DNA from 3 places in the Cellvibrio sp. ATLC23 genome. Region 1 is predicted to be linked to each of the others. Evidence: predicted binding sites of a transcription regulator. Region 1 holds the regulator's gene; each other region holds the start of a gene.

Region 1 (2,208 bases):
TGCTTTTTGAATCAGTTTATCTACCGAGAGGATGACATTAACACTGGTGATGCGGTCGTTGTGCAGGCTCAGTCGCTCCAATTTACTGGAGACATACTCTCTCATTGAATCAGTTACTTCTACGTGGTGACCGCTGATATTTAATTGCATAAGTACTTCCTCTCGCTGGAAACAAAACGGCTGTTACTAGAGCAGCCTCACAATACAACCTACATTAGACTCACACTGTTAATCTAGTTATTTTGAGCATTAATTGCTAAATCGTTTTGCGCTCATTCGATGGCGGAATGTTGAGCGACTCACGATATTTGGCAATCGTACGTCGCGCCACTTGAATGCCTTGCTCGCCGAGCAGGTCGGTAATTTTACTGTCGCTCAATGGTTTTTTCGGGTTTTCAGCACTGACCAATTTTTTGATGATGGCGCGAATTGCAGTCGATGAACACTCTCCGCCGCTGTCGGTGCTGACGTGACTGGAGAAAAAATATTTCAATTCAAAAATACCCTGCGGTGTGTGCATGTATTTTTGCGTAGTGACTCGCGAAATAGTCGATTCGTGCATCTCCACAATTTCGGCTATATCGTGCAGCACCAATGGCTTCATTGCCTCGGGGCCGTAATCTAAAAAGCCGCGCTGTTTTTCTACGATACAGCTCGCCACTTTCAGCAGGGTTTCATTGCGGCTTTGCAAACTTTTTAAGAACCAGCGCGCTTCTTGCAGATTATCTTTTAAAAATGTGTTGTCGGTGCTGGAGTCGGCGCGTTTCACCATGGAGGCGTAATCGGAATTGATGCGCAAGCGCGGCGCTATGTCCGGGTTGAGTTCAACTATCCAGCGACCATCGCGTTTGTCGACAAATACATCGGGAACAACGTATTCGGTATCGCCATTGGCAATCATATCGCCCGGCCGCGGATTTAAACTTTGAATTAAGGCTACCGCTTGGCTTAACTCTGCTTCTTTTAATTTGGTACGGCGCATTAGCTGGCGATAATCGCGGCTGCCGAGCACTGGCAAGTATTGTTTGGTAATTAACTTTGCCGCTTCCAAAAACGGTGTTTTGGGGTCAAATTGTTGCAACTGTACCAGCAGGCATTCAGATAGATTTTGGCTGCACACGCCGCAGGGATCAAACTGCTGTAAACGGTGTTGAACGGCTTGGACTTCATCCAGTTCCAGCTCTTCAAAATCGCCGCGCATACCTTCAAAAATTTCTTCGATACTGATGGACAGCATGCCGCTGGGCTCCACTGCATCGATAATTGCCATGGCCAGTACACGGTCGCGGTCCGACATAGGCGTCAGATTCAATTGCCACATCAGGTGGTCGTAGAGCGAATCTGTCACTGCGCGGCGGCTCTCGAAATCACCGTCTTCGTTGTCGTAATTGCTGGAGCTGCCGCTAGAGGAGGATTGGTACACATCATCCCAACTGGTATCTACTGGCAAATCGCTGGGAATGGAGTCGCTCCAATCGCCGCTGTCTGCGCTAAAGCTTTCGCCTTCGCCATAGACATCGCTATCGCCATCGCTGGTGTTACTGGTCTCGCTGTAATTATCGCCAGTAGAGGAAAAGTTTTCGCTTGCGGTAAAGTCGCTGCCGTGATCAGCGCCCGCTTCCGCGGCGATTTCCAATTGGCGGGTGTAATCTGCTTTGTCCTGCTCGCTACCTTCATACTCATTGGTTGAGTTTGACGAATCGAAGGCTTCTTCCATTTCCAGCATTGGGTTGGATTCGAGCGCTTCCTGGATTTCTTGTTGCAGATCTAAGGTCGATAGTTGCAAAAGGCGAATAGCCTGTTGCAATTGTGGGGTCATGGTCAGCTGTTGACCGAGTTTGAGCTGGAGAGATTGCTTCATTATGTGAACGACAAACCCTTATAACGCGGATGGAAAACATCGGATAAGGGGAGTTTAGTCAGGGTTTGGCGCGCAAGCAATACAGTTAAGCAAGCTTTATGCCTAATGGATAAAGATTGTTACTTGTCAAGTTTTTTGTGTGTTGCTTATGGTGGTGCCATTAAGGCAGTTGGTAACACTCTTAGCGCAGGGATTTGACTCGCTTACAAGCGGAAATGCTCACCCAGATAGACCTCGCGCACTTTAGTATTGCTGAGCACAGTGTCTGCATCACCTTCGGCAATAATGTGGCCTTCGCTGACAATATAAGCGGTCTCGCAGATATCCAGCGTCTCGCGCACGTTGTG
Region 2 (2,208 bases), on a different contig from region 1:
CGTATTCAAAAACTCCGGTCATAGAGTTGGCGATAACTTTGTAATCTGCGCCCACATAGTGCGAAGCGGAAATCATTTTGGCAGCGGCAGAGCGATTGGCGTTGTTGTTTTCATCCAACCATTTGGCGGCGCGGATTAATGATTTCACTACACGAATATGGGTGTTGGGGTATTTTTCTGACCACTCTTTGGTAACACCAAATACTTTTTCAGTGAAGTTGCTGTGAATATCGTTGTTGGTCACAATCGGCACCCCAATGCCGCGGAACACTGCTTGTTGGTTCCAAGGCTCGCCCACCATATAACCTTTGATGGTGCCGGCTTCCAACGTCGCCGGCATTTGCGGTGGCGGTGTTACTGAGAGCAAAACGTCGGCTTTAATTTGGCCGGTGATATCACCTTTTGCTGGAGCGTAAAAACCAGGATGAATACCGCCCGCCGCTAACCAATAACGAATTTCATAATTGTGGGTTGAAACAGGAAATACCATTCCCATTGGAAATGTTTGGCCTACATCTTTGGCGGCCATAACGATCGGCTTTAATGCATCGGCTTTAATCGGATGAACTAATTTTCCATCGGCACCGACGGGAATATTTTTCTTCATTTTTTTCCAAACATCGTTAGCAACTGTTAAGCCGTTGCCGTTTAGATCCATTACAAATGAAGTCACTATATGTGCGTTGGTGCCGAAGCCGATGGTGGAGCCAATCGGTTGTCCAGCTAGCATATGTGAGCCATCCAATTCGCCAGTAATAACGCGGTCAAGTACCACCTTCCAGTTAGCTTGCGCTTCGAGTTCTACACTCAAGCCCTCGTCGTCGAAGTAGCCATTTTCATAGGCAACAGCGAGAGGGATCATGTCGGTTAATTTAATAAAACCGAATTTTAATGTGTCTTTTTCCGCCGGGCCGGTTTCGGCGTGTGCGCTGGTCAGCAATGAAAATGCAGTGGCAATTGCCAATGTGGTTTTTGCAAGCGGTCGCAATAAGCGTGAAATTTTATCTGTTGTTGTAGTGATGTTTTTCATCTCTTACTCCTGGCATCAATTAAAAAATTATCTGCAAAAAAATAAAGTAAAAATTCGTGTGGTGGCCGTTCTAAAAAAACAAAACGTAAAAATAAAATGCGTGTAAAAAATAGTGATGTAATGATTCAGTACACAATGGCTTATTCAAACACTGTGCCAAGATCGGCAATGCACTTTAACGGCGCAGGGTTTTTGCACTTATCGTGGCTTTTTATTTGGTTTTGCGCGCTGCTGGGTCAGGAAAAAAGTGACTGCTTTTTTTTGGTGCCAAGATCTGTGGTGCGAGTGAGCACTGGAAGTTGCCGAAGCCGAATGTGCTTGCACTTATTTTGCGCAGAGGTGCGTTGATATCATTCAGTGCGTGCAATCATGTGTGTTTTACATCTGCCAGCGAAGTTAACTCAAAATAAAAAAAGGCTTGTATCTCGTGGGGTTAGCGTGACATTTGTGACACGCACAAGCGCTAAATACCCCCTATACTCAAATGGAGTATTCAGCCCCCGATGAGCCTGAAAAGAATGAAATTATTCCGATTACTAGTGTTTTTCAGCTGTTTGACACTCTGCGCCTGTGCTTCCATGGTGCAGAAAATGCCATTTATGGCGGATAAGAGTGTTTTGGCTCGGGAATTGTCGGGCGAGTTAATTTTAGGGCGCCCCTATTTGCCGGAAGAATTGCCCAATGCGGATTTATTCGGCCTGACAAAAGAAATGCAATTGTTTGCTGAGGCTGCCACCGCTCAGCTCAAGCGCAGCGATGCCAAAGCCGAGGCGCTGCATAAAGCTTTGATGACATCGGTTAGTTACGGCGGGCGCGGCATTACCTACAGTGCCTATGACACCATTACCGGCATTGAAGCATTCGAGCGGCGCCAGGCCAATTGCATCAGCTATACGCTGCTCTATGTGGCTATGGCGCGCCATTTAGGGTTGAAGGCTGAGGTCAATGAAGTGATCCTGCCGCCTACCTGGGATATGCGTGCGAGTGACACCTTTTTACTGATGCGCCACGTCAACGCCAAAGTATTTATGCCGCGCGCCAACAAAACGTATATCCGCCTCATCGGTACGGCAGATGTGAGCGATATAGTGGTGGATTTGGAAATGCGGCGTTATCGCTCCCACTACAAACAGCAGGTGATCGACAAGAATTTGGTGGCCGCCCAGTTTTATTCCAAT
Region 3 (2,208 bases), on a different contig from region 1:
CCTGACCATAGCCTCATTAAATACACCACTAAGGGATGTATGAAGGACGATATGCAGGTTTTTTAAATCAGGGTGATTGCGCACCTCAGCAGTGAAGGTATACCCATCCATTTCAGGCATTTCGATATCGCAAATAATCATGATCAATTCGGAGTAAGGGTTTTTACCCTCTTTAAGTAAATCATTTAAATATCTGAACCCTTCTGCTCCATCTTTTTTAATCGTGGTTTTTATCCCCATTCCTTCTACCACCCGCTGAATTTGTTTGCGCGCAATAGTAGAGTCATCAATGATCAATATATGTTTTTGGATTACGCGGTCAGCAATGCCATCCTCAATCACTCCGGCGGTCACCTCTTCACGTGCAGGCGACACTTCAGCAAGAATCTTCTCAACATCAATAATCTCAACCAGCTGCCCGTCAACCTGAGTAACTGCAGTGAGATAATGCTCCCGACCGGCTCCTTTAGGCGGCGGATGTATGTCACCCCAATTCATATTGACGATACGCTCAACTGAGCGCACTAAAAACCCCTGAGCCGTACGATTGTATTCTGTGATGATTACAAAGCAGCTTTCGATATCCGGTAGCTCACGACGCCCAATAGCGAGATTCATATCCATAATCGGCAATGTGCCACCTCGGATATGCGCAACCCCACGTACAACCGAACTGCGCCCTGGAATTGCATTTAGCTGCGGGCATTGCAGTACCTCTTTTACTTTAAAGACGTTGATGCCATACAACTGTTGACCGCCAAGCCGAAACAATAGGAGCTCCAGACGGTTTTGCCCAACCAGCTGTGTACGCTGATTGACACTATCCATTACACCAGCCATGCAATTACCTCATTGATTCTCAAAATTCTGGCCTAGTTCATCAGCAAATCCGCCTCCGACATGCGGCACAGTATTTGCTTTGATACTTAGTAAATCAGCTTAGCGGCAAAAAAGTGTCAGACTTTAGTCATTCGTCAACCAAACTGACACTCAGTTCTTACCCTTGAGGATAGGACAAAATATGGAACTTCCTAGTATTTATAAAACTTTCTTGAGGAATATTTTGCGCCACATGCAAAGCGAAAGGTCTATGAATAAAAAGCAGCCATTGCGAATCCCGCTCACAATCTCACTTAAGTCGGGGGTGTTTTTTTTGCTATGTGCCCTCGCACCATTCACCTCAGCTAAAGTTTATCCTTTAAATGATCTAAAACAGGATATCGCCAATTTTTTGGCTGCAGAATACAAAAAAACACCTCACGAGCGAATAGAGATCAATGTCAGCAATTTAGATAGCAGACTCAGGCTTGCTCACTGTGCTAACCCCATCGAGTTCATCAATCAAGATCAAACCGGCCTGGGCGGCAATATTAGCGTCAAAGCACACTGTGATGCAGGCAAAGCATGGTCTATTCACATTCCCGCACAAGTAACGATTTACCGTGAAATTACCATTGCAGGGCGCGATATAATGCGCGGCGAAGTTATCAACAACGCACATCTCACATCCAGTCTGGTCAATGTCAGCAATATTCGGCAAGCGTTTTTACCCGATGCAAAGCTAGTTATAGGCAAAGAAGCCAAACGCAATATAGGCAAGGGAGAACCTTTTAGAACAACTCTTCTGGATGCTCCAACTGCCGTTAAGCGCGGAGAACTAGTAAGGCTGGAATCACTCGCAGGTAGCATTAAAGTCAGCAGCTCAGGTACAGCCATGGCCAATGGCCGTGTTGGTCAGAAAATTCGGGTGCGTAATATCTCATCAGAACGAATTGTCAGCGGGATTGTGATTAATCAAGGGCTAGTACAAACCCTTTGAGTTGTGAAAGTTTTTAAATTTTTACTAAAGTTACGCGGCGGCTAGCCGATACACCTGCTAAGGACTCTCAAAATACGCTGAATCGCCAATGAGGCATACAAATGCACAAATGAGAGCCACCACTGTCACGACATAGCAACCGCGACATTTTTATAGTTAATCGCCTCTGGAGCCAATAACTCCAAGGTAAACAGGGGAATAAAATGAACTTTAATACCAACAACACTCTGGATACTGCTGGCACTAAAAGCGCCCGCAGCAAGCCTGCCACGCCAAACGCGCTCGAGACAAAAGCTCCAGCAGCCGATGCCGCACCGATAAGTAAAGGCGCCAGCGATCAGGTGGTATTGAGCCAAGAGGCTCAAACACTGGGGCGCTTACAAGCCAAA

What was found. The regulator sigma-54, encoded in region 1, starts transcription at its own class of promoters, with help from an activator protein. The targets are predictions, from matches to a motif close to TGGCACANNNNTTGCNNT.
Region 2: the regulator sigma-54 is predicted to act here: its motif matches at 1,172-1,189, upstream of AC2CG4_RS03965 (CmpA/NrtA family ABC transporter substrate-binding protein).
Region 3: the regulator sigma-54 is predicted to act here: its motif matches at 904-921, upstream of flgA (flagellar basal body P-ring formation chaperone FlgA).

What each region holds. Positions count from the first base shown of each region.
Region 1 covers NZ_JBXUOS010000006.1:206,085-208,292, reverse strand. Annotated here, with positions in the region: gene hpf (ribosome hibernation-promoting factor, HPF/YfiA family) at 1-150, opposite strand, end outside; gene AC2CG4_RS11860 (RNA polymerase factor sigma-54) at 257-1,861, opposite strand; gene lptB (LPS export ABC transporter ATP-binding protein) at 2,065-2,208, opposite strand, start outside.
Region 2 covers NZ_JBXUOS010000002.1:211,564-213,771, reverse strand. Annotated here, with positions in the region: gene AC2CG4_RS03965 (CmpA/NrtA family ABC transporter substrate-binding protein) at 1-1,021, opposite strand, end outside; gene AC2CG4_RS03960 (tetratricopeptide repeat protein) at 1,621-2,208, shown strand, end outside.
Region 3 covers NZ_JBXUOS010000011.1:88,255-90,462, forward strand. Annotated here, with positions in the region: gene AC2CG4_RS16335 (chemotaxis protein CheV) at 1-840, opposite strand, end outside; gene flgA (flagellar basal body P-ring formation chaperone FlgA) at 1,004-1,819, shown strand; gene flgM (flagellar biosynthesis anti-sigma factor FlgM) at 2,023-2,208, shown strand, end outside.